Regions from separate parts of the Clostridium thermosuccinogenes genome, predicted to be linked through region 1. Evidence: riboswitches for the same ligand, from Rfam matches in the RefSeq annotation. Region 1 holds a riboswitch; the other holds the start of a gene.

Region 1 (8,091 bases):
GCTAAGATATTTTCAATTTCCGACAGGGCTTGGATGGTTTCAGGATTGATGTTCAAATTGGTTCTGGAAGGTACGTTATAAAGTACTATCGGGATTTTCACACTGCCGGCTATGGCCTTGAAATGCTCATAAAGCCCTTTTTGTGTAGTTTTGTTATAATAAGGAGTTACACTTAAGATTGCATCAGCACCTGCAGCTTCAGCACGCTTGCTGAGCTCTACCGCATGCCGTGTATCGTTGCTTCCTGCACCTGCAATTACCGGTAATCTTTTGTTGACTTTTTCAACGGTAAATCTGATGGTCTCTATGTGTTCATCGTCGGGCATAGTTGAAGCTTCACCTGTAGTACCACAAATTATTATTGCATCAGTACCTTCGCTGATCTGAAATTCGATCAGCTCTTCAAGTTTTCCAAAGTCAACTCCATCATCGGTAAATGGGGTTACTATTGCTACACCTGAACCTTTGAACAACGGTTTACGCATTTAGATACATCCTTTCCTCAAAAATATGTACTCGCATATCAGTTTATGCATCAACAGGCATAAACGATCATGCATGAACTTCCGTTAGTTAAAACAGTTGGCAGACTAAATCTGCCAACTGCAATATATACTATTTGCTCCACATTTTTATCAATTCCTGTGCGATCTGAACAGCATTGGTAGCAGCGCCTTTTCTTATGTTATCGGCGACTACCCAAAGGTTAACTCCGCTTTCAACACTTTCATCACGACGGATTCTGCCAACAAAGGTTTCATCCCTTCCGCTAGCGTTTATTGGCATAGGATAGACGTTATTTTCAGGATCATCCTGCACTACGATACCAGGAGCATTTTTCAAAACCTCTTTCAGTTCGTCAACATCAAACTGATTTTCGAACTCCACATTTATGGATTCGCTATGGCCGTTAAAAACAGGAACCCTTACAGTTGTTGCGGTTATCCTTAAGCTCTGGTCACCCAGGATTTTCTTCGTCTCAAATACCATCTTCATTTCCTCTTTGGTATAGCCATTGGGGAGGAAAACGTCTATATGGGGCAAAACATTGTTTGCTATCGGATGGGGGAACTTAGCCGGCGGCTTTCCCCGAAGTCCTTCCTCAAGATCCATATACCCTTTCATACCAGCGCCGGATACAGCCTGGAAGGTGGTATAGACTATCCTCTTTATTTTATACTTTTTGTGAAGCGGGTTCAAAGCCACAACCGCCTGGATAGTTGAACAATTGGGATTGGCTATGATACCCTTGTTCCATTCTATATCCTGCGGGTTGACTTCGGGAACTACCAGAGGCACAGTGGGATCCATTCTCCATGCACTGCTGTTGTCGACAACAACACATCCCTTTGAAGCGGCTATGGGTGAGAACTTTTGACTTGTGCTGGCTCCTGCGGAGAAGAGAGCAATGTCAATCCCGCGGTCAAAAGAATTTTCCGTCAGTTCTTCCACCGTATACTCTTTTCCGTTGAAAGTTATTTTTGATCCTGCCGATCTGCTTGAAGCAAAGAAATATATATTATCAATAGGTAGATTTCTTTCTTCCAGTACCTTGATAAAAGTCCTTCCCACCATTCCGGTTGCGCCTACTACCGCCAGATTCACTTTTTTCATATCGAGAACCCCCTTGTTCTTCAATTTTACTTTATTATTGCTTTACACTTATAAATTAATGTAAATTAAAAAAGCTGGTTTGGAGTACCAGCAGTTCTGTAAAAATTGTCTTGGATCTTGTTTATGATCCTGTAAATTGAACTGATAGCGCTCCATCATTTTACTGATGACAATTATATGGCTATTAACCATATAACCAGGAAGGACCACAAAAGGGATGATCATCCTTCGGCGTTTGACCCTTTCCGTCAGCATCATTAAAGCCCTTTCTTTTCAGCGGACGTACTATTGAAAAACGCACCTCTATCATTTTTACCATATTCATTTTATTTATAATAACATCCAAAGATTCTAATGTCAAATGAAATTTGCTGCTTTTACAGCTATCTTTTATATTATATTTCGCATCCAGTGATTTGATGATTGTCTCCATTGCGAAAGGTAAATTGTTACAATATTATTAAAAAATCAAAATCAGTAGGGAAAATCGATATTGCTGTCGAATAACTAACTGTTAATTTATGCAGTACTGTCTATACATAGGATAAATTGGAGGAGCTTATGAAAAAACATATTAAAATAATATTTACTGTCATTTTTGTACTTAGCATCTTTATAAATTCCGGATTTTCGGCAAGCGCCGCCATAAATGTACCAGAAAAGATAAGGATCGGATTGTACTTTACAGATAAGGCGTCCGGTATCAACACGGCTGTCTGCAGCTTTAATGTAAACGCTGCCAAAGGATTGACCATAAACTCCCTGGAGGACGGCAAGCTTGTCTTATTGTTTGAAGAAACGACAAACAATATTGTTACTATAAGAAAAGATTCCTTCTTTATTAATACAAACGGAGTGTTGACAGAATATACTCCCGGAAAGGAGCCTGCAAAGCAGGGAGAGAAGATTGGACCTTATCATGTGAGGATAGGGGGAGATTACAAAGATGCCAAGGCTGCCAGAGCTCAGGCAGACGCTTTGAAAAAGAAAGGCATAGACGCATATGTCGCATATGCAGATTGCTGGCAGGTATGGACCGGATTCTTTACCGACGAGGCAACTGCTGAAAAATATATGGCTGAAACTCTGAAACCGGCATTGGGGAATGGGGATACCACAGTTAGCACCGTATCTCAGTCCTCAAAAAGCATTGTGGTTCAAAACAGCAAAGGGGAAGCTGCCATGGTTTATTGCAGCAGCAAAGGAGTACTGCAGATACAACCCAGGACAGAAAATGATCCCTATTCTTTGACCATAAACAACACCAACAGCTACAGGGGGGATCTGGAAGTAAGGCGGCTGCAGGACAGCGACATGACAGTGACAAACGTACTGCCTCTGGAGCAATACCTATATGGTGTTGTTCCGGCAGAAATACAAGCTTCGTCTCATCCTGAGGCTTTGAAAGCTCAGGCAGTGGCTGCGCGTACATACACCCTTTCTAGCTTGAACCGGCACGAAACTCTTGGGTTTGATCTGTGTTCCACCACCCATTGTCAGGTATACAAAGGCCTGAGTACCGAAGATGCCCGCTCCAACAAAGCAGTCGATGATACTGCGGGCAAAAAGGTTCTGTATAAAGGAAGTCTTGCCGAAGTGTTCTATTTCAGTTCCAGCGGAGGAAGGACTGAGGATTCAAAGAATGTATGGGGAGGAGACGTACCCTATCTGAAGAGCGTAGAGGATAAATATGAGTCCGGTGACTCATGGAAATACAACTGGGAAGTGACCATGACCTCTCAACAAGTGAAGGATCGTATGCTGCAATTGGGCTATGACACCGGAGACATATTGAACATCGTCATAACCCAGTATTCCGAAGCCGGGAGGGCAATAGAGATGGTGGTGCGCGGCACAAAAGGTGAAGCCGTGTTCACCAAGGCAAAATGCAGGTCTGCGTTTTCGCTGGATAGCCAGCTCTTTACCATAACCACCGACGCCGGAGTTTCGGTAAAGGGTGCCGGGAAGACCTCTCCGAAGGTACAATTGTCCGGCAGCAAGGTTATGACAGCCAACGGAGTAAAAACCATAGGCGCAGGATCGGGCAGCGGACTGATGGTGATAGGTGCGGACAATAAATTAAAGCCTATCACTGCGGTGCCGACAACATACACATTTACGGGCAAAGGATGGGGCCATGGCGTAGGAATGAGCCAGGAAGGAGCAAAAGGTATGGCCGAAGCCGGATTTACCTATGATGAGATTTTAAAGCATTACTTTACCGGTGTCGATGTTGAATAAAATGTAAAATTTGGCCTAAAATACTCTGTGAATAGTCATGGAGTATTTTTTTGCCTTTGGCATTGTAAATGGAGCCGCTTTGTTGTATGATTTTGAAATGGACGAAATTGATGTAAGTTTAAATTACTCCAAATTTCGCAAAAATGTAACCCTTTACGGAATTGAAAGAGCAGGTAAAAAAGTGCGAGTTGCTTATGAGATTGATGTATTCTGTTTTGATGCGGAAAAGCAGGATCATTTCAATCAAAACGGAAAGAACCGCATGCATCATGCAGGCAACTTCATCTTCTATAAAGTAAGGTTTGCTGCTGATGATATTTTGTAAAGGAACGAAGATTTCTTAATAAATACTTAAGGATAGCAGGGATTAATGATGAAGCTTAGTGATTTTTACTATGATTTGCCCGAAGAATTGATTGCCCAGGAACCTATAAAGGAGAGGGCGATGTCTCGCTTGCTCGTTTTGGACAGGGCGACGGGAAGTATAGAGCATAAGATATTCAAAGATATCATAAATTATCTGGACGCAGGGGACTGCCTTGTTTTGAACGACACCCGGGTAATTCCGGCAAGGCTTCTTGGGACAAGGGAAGATACCGGGGGCAAGATTGAATTTGTCCTTTTAAAAAGGATAGAAGAACGTGTCTGGGAAGTGATATTAAAGCCCGGAAGGCGTGCAAAACCGGGAGCCAGGTTTGTGTTTGGGGGAGGACTCCTAAAAGCTGAGATCATTGATATTGTGGAGGAAGGCAACCGGATTGTAAAATTTGAATATGACGGGATATTTGAAGAAATATTGGACAAGGTGGGTATTGTACCCCTACCGCCTTATATCACCCGAAGGCTTGACGATTCGGAAAGATATCAGACGGTCTATTCGAGATATAATGGTTCGGCGGCAGCACCCACGGCAGGTCTTCATTTTACGGAGGAGCTTTTGGACAACATTGCCAAGAAAGGTGTCAGCCTGGCCTACGTTACTTTGCATGTCGGCCTTGGCACTTTCCGGCCGGTGAAAACTGAGAACATCCAGGATCATAAAATGCACAGTGAGTTTTACAATATAAATGAAGAAGCCTGCAAAAAGATAAATGCTGCAAAAGAAAGCGGCAAAAGGGTGATAGCTGTTGGTACTACTTCCTGCAGGGTACTGGAAACGGCAGGGGATGAAACGGGTCTTGTGACTCCTCACAATGGCTGGACTGATATTTTCATATATCCCGGTTATAAATTTAAGGTGGTAGATGCCCTCATAACCAATTTTCATTTGCCCGAATCAACGCTTTTGATGCTTGTCAGCGCCTTGGCAGGCAAAGACAAGATCTTTGAAGCATACAGGGTGGCAATTGAGGAAAGGTACAGTTTTTTTAGCTTTGGGGATGCCATGTTTATAAAATAGGCTATAGGCATCGGCAAGCAATATTGAAATGTAATGAGGAAGGTGGAAAATGGCAGCAATAAGATACGAGCTCATTAAAAAATGCAAACAGACAGGAGCCAGGCTCGGAAGGGTGCATACCCCGCATGGTTCTTTTGATACTCCTGTATTCATGCCTGTTGGAACCCAGGCTACAGTCAAGGGTATGTCCCCGGATGAATTGAAGGAGATTGATGCAAAAATTATACTCAGCAATACATACCATTTATATTTGAGGCCAGGCCAGGAGATTATAAGGGAGGCCGGAGGGCTTCATAGTTTTATGAACTGGGACAGGCCCATATTGACCGATAGTGGAGGTTTCCAGGTTTTCAGCCTGGGCAGCTTCAGGAAAATTGAGGAGGACGGTGTTACCTTCAAGTCCCATATTGACGGCTCCCGGCATTTTATTTCCCCGGAGAAGGCAGTGGAAATTCAAAATGACCTGGGCTCCGATATAATAATGTGCTTTGATGAATGCACTCCCTACCCTGCTGAATATGATTATGCAAAAAAATCCCTCGAGAGAACCACCCGGTGGGCCAAAAGATGCAAGGAAGCTCACAAAAACACTGAAAGGCAGGCGCTTTTCGGTATAGTGCAGGGAGGAGTATACAAAGACTTAAGGGAGCAAAGCGCAAAGGAACTGGTGGCACTCGATTTCCCGGGTTATTCCATCGGAGGCTTAAGCGTTGGGGAACCGGCAGAGCTTATGTATGAAATGCTGGAATGCACAGTTCCTCTATTACCGGAAGATAAGCCCCGTTATCTTATGGGAGTGGGAAGCCCCGATTATCTCGTAGAGGGTGCGATAAGGGGAATTGATATGTTCGATTGTGTCCTGCCCACCCGTATTGGAAGGAACGGCACCGTAATGACCAGCAGGGGCAGGATTATCGTCAGGGATGCAAAATATGCCAGGGATTTTTCTCCCATTGACCCTGAATGCGATTGCTATGCCTGCAGAAATTTCACCAGGGCTTATATAAGGCATCTCTTAAAAGTTGATGAGGTTCTTGGCATAAGACTTACCACGTGGCACAATCTCAGATTCCTTATCAACCTTATGAAGAAGGTAAGGCAGGCAATTATGGAGGACCGCTTGGGAGACTTCAGGGATGAGTTTTTTGAAAATTACGGATACAGTAAAAAAGCGTGATTGCACCAAAATGGGGCGATTTTGGCCTGAAGAAGGAAAATTATGCTTTTCTATATAAAATAAAAATGTTATTATTTATATTATGATACTGAAACTACTTAGGAAACAGGAGGATAAAGTATGGAACAATTACAAGGAATACTAGGGATAGTCTTATATCTTGGATTCATGATAGGACTTATGTACCTGATAGTTGTCCTGCCTCAGAAAAGAAGGGACAAGAAGACAAGAGAAATGATAAATTCCATGAAGGTAGGCAGCAATGTCGTCACCATCGGTGGTATTGCAGGTAAAGTCATCAATATTAAAGATGACGAGGTGGTTATCGAGACCAGTGTGGAAAAGACTCAAATAAGGCTTAAAAAATGGGCTATCAAGGAAGTGGAAAAGCTCATCGAGGCTTAATTTGATAAGAATTTTCCGAAATAAGCGGTTAACTGGCCCAATATTCAGGTTTTTTTAGGTTTATGTTCTAAGTTAATGGAATATCCAATAAATTATAGTATCAAAGGGTAATTTATTGGGGGTGCTTTTGGTGAAAGAGATGGGCCAAAATTTCAAGTCGGCAATAAGTGAACGCATCAACCTGCTGAAAATATGCAAGGGTATAGGGATATCATACCTGATAACCATACCGATATTTGTAATACTCTCGGTGATACTTACATACACTTCATTCCCGGAGGATTACATAGCTCCTGCCGTGATTGTTACTACAGTCATCAGCATACTGTTCGCAGGTTCGACAGCTACCAGGAATTTGAAGAGCAAAGGGTGGCTGAATGGTGCTCTTGTTGGATTTATTTACATGCTTTTTTTGTATGTCGCAGGAAGTTTGGCTATAAGGGATTTTTCCGTTAACAGGCATGTGATTTCCATGGTACTGATCGGCGTGCTGTCAGGTTCCATCGGTGGAATTATTGGGATTAATTTTAGACACGGGTCCCATTCCAGATACAAGCCGGTAAAAAAGATAGCCCGGTGACGAATTTTGTCGGATAGGCCCATTGCTCATATGATTTAATCTTTTCAAAAAGCTTTGTGTATGTTATAATGTGCATAGCTAATTTTTAGCATTTACATAATGCAATCTGCAGAAATTTCATCGATGACTGATTAGCGGGTAACACCTGACCTGTAATGCGTTGTCGATGTGATTTGCAGCGAAGAAATTATGTCCATAGGAGGAAGATAAATGAAACATATTAAAACTATAAACGGAGCTTCTTTAAAAGACAGTTTGGTAGGCAGAGGATGTGGAGAATGCCAGACATCCTGCCAGTCCGCATGCAAGACTTCTTGCACCGTAGCAAATCAGAGCTGCGAAAAGAAATAATTTGCTTTGTCTGAATGCAGAAGCTTTAAATTTGTTGATTACATAAAAAGGTGAAAAGTGATTTAATTCCGCTTTTCACTTTTTTGTTGCTTTGGAAAGCTTGGCTTGCATTATGCTTTGAGATATATTAAACTTATACCGGTGAAGCAGCCGGGTGAAGAAGCTTGCGTCAGGCTTTCCGTTACAGCTATATAGTTTGGGCATGAATTCGGCAAAGGATGGATGTATTGATTGTTATGTTCTTTGAATCCTTTCGGAATAGCAATCACCCATTTCAGTCAGCTGAATTCAAACCGATTTTATATAGACATAAAAATTTTTAAA
Region 2 (8,091 bases), 970 kb from region 1:
AGAAGGGAGCCTGCAGAATTCCGGCAGGGAAAATTATTTCATTGCTGGTGGCATTATAAAAAGCATTTACCATATGAGGGGGAATTGACCACTTTGACTTGTCTACCGGCTTGGACAGCAAGCTCTTTGAATACTTGGCCTGGGCCGCAGTAATGGCAAGTATGTTGCCCAAGAGGGACCCACCCTCATCATAAGACTTAATTTCAATATTGCTCAACGGATCTTCCCAAGTATCCGGATATCCGATCTTGAGCTTTATTGCCTTCAGCTTGGATATCGCTGCTGCTTTGGTTTCATCCGTCATCCAGTCCAGAGCCTGTATGCGCTTCTCAAATGCAGCAATAATTTCCGATACAATATCCTCAACGTCTTTCTTAGCTTCTTCGGAGAAATACCTCTCTACGTATATCCTTCCCAGGTAACTGCTCATAACTGAATTAAGCATGTTAAAAGCTTTATCTTCCTGGCTCAAAGTGCTGTCGATTCCCATAAATGCACTGTTAAATGCATTGATTGCATTTTCCAGGTCTTCCGACAAGAAGGAAGCGGTATTTATCACCAGATAATAACGCGCATAATCTTTAAGCACTTCCAGGTTTTCATCGGTCATGAGCTCTCCTGTTTTTCTCATAAGACCCACATCTGTAATTATGACATTTTCTACATTTTCATATCCCAAATCTTTCAGGTATTTCTTGATATCAACACCTTTAAACATGTCTGCCACTTCATCAACAGTCATCGGATTATAAATATTTTCCACTCTGCTGGCCTCCTCATTGCTGAGGGTGGATGCAGCGACAATCTTTTCAAAAGCATAGATGTCCTGAGCGCTCTTCAGGGCGCTTTCTTCAGTAGACCCAGTAAGAATGAACATCTGCGCGATGAAGTTTTCATAAAGAGCCTTTATCTGAGGATTTTCATTCAACATGTATACGGATGGCAGAGCCGTGGAAAGTCCTGAACCGTACAGGACATAGCGGCTGCTGTCAACGAAGTCGATAGAAGGACCAAAGCCGAACAAAAGGCTCAAGCCAATTTCATTTTCAAACTGCGCTGATATGTCAATAAGCTCCTGCACAGTTTTAGCTTCACTTATTCGGTCCAAATACGGCTTTATAGGTTCTATTCCCTCTTTATTACGGTTTTCTACATCAACTATAGTGCTGTAGAAATCTGCCATTTTCTGCTCTATAGTGCCTTCCTGCCAGGTATCTGCATTATCAATGAGATCCTTTACTATGGCTTTTAATTTATTGCTGTTGTTGATATCAACTTCACTAAAGGAGCTGTATGTAGGATAACCTGCAGGCAGTTTGGCAGTTTTTAACCAGTCCTTGTTGACTGCATAGTAAAAGTCGTCCTGAGGTCTCGTTTCTGAAAGCTTTTCTATGCGGTCCAGAATAATATTGAGCTGATTCTGGGTCAGAAAATCCTCTGCGCCAAAATTGCCGTTTCCATATCCATTAATGATACCGGCCTGAACCAGCCTGCTGACATCACCAGCATTTTCCGCAGGAACATCGGAAAAGGCCAGCTTCGGCTTTACAATGGGGAGCTCACGAATTGAGCGGCTTATTATAACAGCAAATTCCAGGCGGGTTATGTTCTCCGACGGATTTAATTCACTTCCCGGAATTCCGTCTATAATTCCGTTGGCAACAGCAATCCCGAGCTCATCTGCGAATTCCGGGCTTACCCTGTCGGCATCAGAAAAAACACTGATATCTCCTTCAGTTTTGCTAAGCGCTCCGGTGCCTATCGTCTCAAGGAGACGTGCAACAGCCTGCTCCCGGGTAACATACTGTACCGATTCAGCAGCATATACGGGTAATACGCTAAAAATCAGTACAAAACACAAAAATACGCTTACTATTTTACGTTTAAGTCCTGTCATATACTATCTCCTTTTCTGTTCAAACATCCCTGCGATGATTTGAATATTTTTCCTTTATTATAATATAAATTTGGCATAATGTCCAATATTGCCGCATTTAGTTGGCTTCCATAGTAATCTGGGACATTAAAAGCAAATACATGTATTTTTTATAAGAATCTGATATTAAAATATCAGCAAAAAGCAGAATTATTAAAATATGCAATCTGCAAAGAAAAATACCTTGCCTAAGGCCTCCTGCCGCTTACTTTTTGAAGCTTCCGGCGGCTTCGACCAGTCCTGTTATTATTTATCAAGGCGTTAAAAAAGGAATCTCGCAATTGCAAGACTCCTTAAATTTCAATTTTTTATATTTCAGCCTTCCATAATCCATGCAGATTACAGTACTCATAAACTGTTCCCTGACTGACCTCTGCAAACTCCGCCTTAGGTTCCATCCCAGGCTTTAGATAAACTATTTCCAGCTTATCATCGGTTTCCAGACCGATCCATTCAATATGATGTTCAGGGATCATCGGATGCACGACTGAACCGATTTGAACTTTGATTTTTCCACCTTCTTTGGTTATGGCCGGAACATGCTTTTCCTTCGCACCATCCGAAGTATTAGCTACCAGTTTGTTCATCGGGCGCTCACAACAGGTCAGGGTTCCTCCCCCGTTTTTCAATAAAGCCACCATGTTGCCGCATACCTCACAACGATAAAAAACAGCATTGGACATTGTAAAACCTCCTCTTTGGATTATATTTATAGCTTGCAGTCATGTTAGTGATAATATTCATCTTATTGTTAATAAATACCACATTATTTTATCACTAAACAGGAAATATTATCCATAAGCTGCATGAGCTCAGGAAGCTTATAAATCCCTAACAAAATCGTGCTCAGTATACCTCATTTGTTCTGCGTCTTTATACCTTAAATTAACTGCATTAAATCTGGTTTAAGGTGCGTTTTAAGAATTCCCTGGTGCGTTCCTGCGCAGGGTTGTTGAAAATCTGCTCCGGACTTCCTTCCTCAACTATTACTCCGTTGTCCATAAACACCACGCGGTCGGAAACTTCCTTGGCAAAACCCATTTCATGGGTAACCACCAGCATGGTAAGACCGGTTTCAGCCAGCTCCTTCATAACTTTAAGGACCTCGCCCACCATTTCCGGGTCCAGCGCCGATGTCGGTTCATCAAACAGCATTACATCCGGCTCCATTGATAATGCTCTGGCTATAGCCACACGCTGTTTTTGTCCTCCCGACAGCTGTCTCGGTTTTGCATTCACATATTGGTCCATTCCAACAACTTTCAGGTACTTCATAGCCACTTTTTCGGCCTCTTCCCTGGAGCGTTTCAAGACCTTCATCTGCCCTACTATGCAGTTTCCTAAAACATTGTGATTGTTAAACAGGTTGAATTGCTGGAAGACCATCCCCATCTTTGTACGGTATTCATATATATCATGACCGTCGTCTAAAATATTCTGCCCTTTATAAATAATTTGGCCGCCACTCGGCTTCTCCAACAGATTAATACAGCGAAGCAGTGTCGATTTTCCAGATCCGGAGGAGCCGATGATACAAACCACTTCTCCTTTAGCAACTGAAAAATTTATGTCTTTTAGTACTTCATGACCTCCAAAGGACTTGCTCAAGTGCTGGATATCGATAACTTTTTCCATGGATTACACCCCTTTGTCTATATCCGGCTTGCTTAGCCATTTTTTGTCCTGACTTGCATATTCTGAGGTATTTCTGCTTGTATTTGACCCGCATGCAGGACATAATTCTCCGGGCCATCCATCTTCTTTTCAAGGTAGCGAAGAATCCTTGTAACCGAATAGGTCATAATAAAATATATAATGCATGCAATAAAGAACGGTTCAAAGAATTTAAACGTACTGCCAGCAATTGATTTGGTCTGGAAATACAGCTCAGTAACAGAAATAACATTTAGCACCGAGGTATCCTTAATATTGATCACAAACTCATTGCCTGTTGCCGGCAGTATATTACGAATGGCCTGCGGCAGCACTACATTGAACATTGTCTGGGTATGGTTCATGCCTATGGCCTGGGCTGCTTCATACTGGCCTTTATCTATGGAAATTATGCCCCCGCGGATAATTTCCGCCATATAAGCTCCAGTATTTATCGAAACTACTAGAATTGCTGCCACCATACGGTTCATATCCAGCCCAAAGGCTTGGGCAGAGCCGTAAAATATAACCATTGCCTGCACAATCATGGGGGTGCCCCGGAATATTTCTATATATGCTGAAAGAACAGCATTTGCAACTTTTAAAATCCACCTTTTAGCTCCTCTTTCCGGGACTGGAATGGTACGGATAACTCCCACCACCAAACCAATGACAAAACCAAAAACAGTACCGATTATAGAAACCAGCAGAGTCACACCCGCTCCCCTAAGAAGCATAGGCCAGTATTTTGATATTATTTGTAGAATAAGCTCAAAGCTCATTTTGCCCCTCCTTTAATCATAAATGAAACCGAATGCGTAAAAATGCACTCGGTTTCCATAAATCCTGTTTCTAATACCGGGATGTCAATTTGATGCCGGCTGGTTTTTTATTGCGGCATCCATAATGCTTATGCGTTCCTCTTCCGAGATACCTGCCAGTATTTCATTGATTTTATTTTTCAGATCACTGCCTTTTTTGATACCTACTGCAATTGACGTATCTTCCTCCGATGTCTCAAATCCATCGGTGAACACCACCATCTTGAAGTTTGGATTGGCAGCTTCAGCACTGACCCCTTCAGGGCGTTCGGACACATATCCGTCAATTACTCCCGATTCAAGGGCAGTTCTCATGGCAGGAAAATCATCCATGGCTGTCTGCTTGTCTACTCCCTCAATCTGATCTATTACCGTATAATGGAATGTGTTTAGCTGGGCAGTTATTTTTGCACCCTTGAAATCCTGTATTGAGGTTGCATTCTCATATTTGGAGCCTTTTTTTACAACCATAACCAGATCAGACTTATAGTAATCATCGGTAAAGTCGATGGATTCCTTACGTTCTGCCGTTGGTGACATGCCTGCAATTATCGCATCGATTTTGCCTGATGTCAGTGCCGGTATAAGGCCAAGCCATTCGGTCTTTACAATAACCAGCTCTTTTCCCAGCCCTTCTGCAATTCTCTTGGCAATTTCCACATCATATCCACCGGCGTATTCAGAACTGCCGTCTATTTTCACCGCACCACCGGAATCATCCGTCTGGGTCCAGTTAAAGGGCGGATAGCCTGCTTCCATACCCACCTTAAAGGTTTTGTCATCACTTTTTCGGCATCCTGACAAAAATACGGATAATGCTATGCATGCTGCTGCCAATAAAGATATTTTTTTCTTCATGAAACTCCCCCTAATTGTTAACCATGATAGCCCTTACTACCATATTATGTTTACTTTCATGTTTTGCAACATTAAATTATGATAAAATAACAAATGTCTGTACCTGGCAACACTATTCAGCTTTTTATGCTCTTTTACTTACCAAAAAAGACCTGAGGCATTCTCAGGTCTTAGTGTCAACAGTCACACCTAGTCCTTCTTTTGCCAATGAGATAGCACAACTCAATAAATCAGGCTTATTTATTGAGACAGTCTTGCAGCTCTTAACTGCAAGCCCAGCAAATAGCACTGAGTATACTATTCGCTTCGGCAGCGTTTCCTTCTCAATAGCATCATCGCTTCTCAAACTCCTCTAAAGACTGTTAAACGCCGCGCCTCTACCTCACCTGTCAAAAGTGAGGCTTGTTCTATTAAATTATACATATAGTCTACAACAACATATTACTGCTGTCAACATACTTTGATATTTTTTGCAAAACAGCGCATAAATAATACTACATCAGAAAAAGAACAAACTGACCGAATATCAAAAATCTACCATAAGCAAGCAAATTTAAACAGTTACGGTGGTGTTACGCATCTCCTTAGCTTTATACAAAGCCATATCCGCAGCCCTTATAAAACCCTCCAGTGAAGGCTCCAGAGAAGGAAAAGCCGTATTAACCCCCATGCTGATTGTAACCCAACGGGAAGCCGCGGAATGTTCATGGGGTATGGAAAGCTCTTCCACCTTTTTTCTCATCCGCTCTGAAAGCAAATAGGCTTCCTCCTTTTCAATGCCGGGCAGCAGTACTCCAAACTCTTCTCCTCCGTACCTGGCAACAAAATCTGTAGGACGCTCCAGGCAGCTCGACAAAGCTTCTGCTATCCTTCTTATACATACATCTCCGGCCTGATGTCCATAATTATCATTATATGCCTTGAAAAAATCCACATCCACTATAATCAGAGACAGTGGCATAGAATAGCGCTTGCACCTGTTCCACTCTGCCTCTATTGCCTTGTCAAAGGCGAAACGGTTGAAAACTCTGGTTAAGCTATCTGTTTGCGAAAGTATATCCAGCTTATGGTTTGCCTCCTCCAATTCCTTGTTCACCCGTTTTAACTCTTCGTTCTTTTCCTGTATTATCTTTCTGTTTTTAAAGTCCTCAATCTGCTTTTTATATCTCATGTATGATATAGCCAAAGATATCATTAAAAAGGTACTGCTGTTCAAATTATTGGCATACTGTACATAGTTGGATTTTTGAAAGCGGAGCATAAAAGCCATAAATATTATGTGAACCGGAAGATAGATAAGCAACATAGTTACAGGTTTGTAGTAAGGAATTACCGAAACAGCCACAGTGGCCATTATATATACAATGACCTACCCATATGTCAGCTGATCCAGCACCGATATCAACGCGCACCATATCAGGATATAAATGGTAAAAGCCACAAAAACCACCCGTATGACTTTTGCATGCTTAGAGATGTTTGCGCCTAATCTGCTAAATACCACCAAAAACACTATCATTGTCACAAGTAAGAGTATATACATGATACCATAGTAAATGCCAGGTTTTTCGAATACGCTCCCTTTTTTGAAAATGCAATAAGCCGTTATCACCATCATTTCAATAATGATGGAAGTTATAAGTGTAACCTTCGCCCTGGCCAGATTAATTTTATCGATTTCCTGTTCAAATTCTTCTTTATGTTTATCCTGAACCGATAATATCAAAAATTCTTTAATCCAATTTATAATATCTATTTTCATTATACAACACCTGTTTCCGGCTTCATTTTCTCTAAGCATGCCATATGCAAGGCAGCAACGTACTAAATGATGAATTCAGCCGTTGTAATCCAAGTAGCTCATCGTACCTTCCTTTACATCCCTTTTTGAAAAACAGCCTGCCAGCAAAGAAGAGTACAAGCCTAGGACACAAAATCATAATATCACAATTTTGTTTACTTTTACATAATTTTACGTCAAATTATAATATAAATTATTGGCTTAAAAGCAAAATAGCCACATCTAATATGGGTTAACCTGCAAAATTTGATAGATGCGATATGTATAATGAAAACGCTATTCATGTTTTTCGCGCTGACATAACAAGTCAGATCCATTGCAGAATTATACAAAAAATATTCCCAAAAAACTATATTCGCCTGTAATAAATACAGGCGAATATCTGCATATAAGGCATATAATCTCCAAAATTGAAAGTTATTTATGTTTTGCCGATCCTGCTATAGATTTTCATTTTTCAAGGCGTCCAGAATATTCTCCCTGCCTATCTTTCTCATAGAATAAATCATGCTGGAAAATACCACCAGGAATACACACGCTATGCTGATCAGTATGCCTTGTGTAGGCAGATAGAAGGCCATATCGACGCCCTCATTTACGCTTTGATATATCAGGTACGTAAGGAATATGGATACCGGCAGTCCGTAAATCAGTGCTTTCAGTCCGTAAAATATGCATTCGAAATTCATCATCCGCCTGAAACTCCTATCGGTCATGCCCACTGACTTCAACATGGCAAATTCCCTTCTCCTCAGGTTGACATTGGTGGATATGGTATTGAACACATTAGCTATGGTTATGAGGGATATCAGTATGATGAACCCATAGGAGAAAACCGACAGTATGGTGATGAGGTTCCGGTTGTCCTGCAGCATTTCAGCAACATTGTATATGTCCGTAGAACTAAGGCCTGCATCACTAAGTATCTTCTTCATATCCTCCTCTGCTTTGAAAGGTTTGTCGGAACTGAAACACATATAACCATTCCACTCCGGCTCAATATCAGCAAACAAGGACTTCTC

Evidence for each region. Region 1 has a riboswitch for lysine ahead of CDO33_RS07445 (aspartate-semialdehyde dehydrogenase). Riboswitches for the same ligand answer to the same signal wherever they lie in the genome.
Region 2: another riboswitch for lysine. It lies ahead of CDO33_RS11650 (transporter substrate-binding domain-containing protein); the one in region 1 lies ahead of CDO33_RS07445 (aspartate-semialdehyde dehydrogenase).

Annotation. Positions count from the first base shown of each region.
Region 1 is NZ_CP021850.1:1,704,136-1,712,226, forward strand. Features, by position in the region: gene dapA (4-hydroxy-tetrahydrodipicolinate synthase) at 1-485, opposite strand, end outside; gene CDO33_RS07445 (aspartate-semialdehyde dehydrogenase) at 616-1,614, opposite strand; lysine riboswitch at 1,752-1,928, opposite strand; gene CDO33_RS07455 (SpoIID/LytB domain-containing protein) at 2,176-3,855, shown strand; gene CDO33_RS07460 (hypothetical protein) at 3,893-4,180, shown strand; gene queA (tRNA preQ1(34) S-adenosylmethionine ribosyltransferase-isomerase QueA) at 4,229-5,254, shown strand; gene tgt (tRNA guanosine(34) transglycosylase Tgt) at 5,304-6,431, shown strand; gene yajC (preprotein translocase subunit YajC) at 6,552-6,836, shown strand; gene CDO33_RS07480 (TIGR04086 family membrane protein) at 6,976-7,416, shown strand; gene scfA (six-cysteine ranthipeptide SCIFF) at 7,627-7,767, shown strand.
Region 2 is NZ_CP021850.1:2,675,882-2,683,972, forward strand. Features, by position in the region: gene CDO33_RS11630 (M13-type metalloendopeptidase) at 1-1,897, opposite strand, end outside; gene CDO33_RS11635 (desulfoferrodoxin family protein) at 2,245-2,619, opposite strand; gene CDO33_RS11640 (amino acid ABC transporter ATP-binding protein) at 2,831-3,571, opposite strand; gene CDO33_RS11645 (amino acid ABC transporter permease) at 3,604-4,371, opposite strand; gene CDO33_RS11650 (transporter substrate-binding domain-containing protein) at 4,456-5,268, opposite strand; lysine riboswitch at 5,474-5,656, opposite strand; gene CDO33_RS11655 (GGDEF domain-containing protein) at 5,822-6,454, opposite strand; gene CDO33_RS11660 (hypothetical protein) at 6,638-7,030, opposite strand; gene CDO33_RS11665 (ABC transporter permease) at 7,510-8,091, opposite strand, start outside.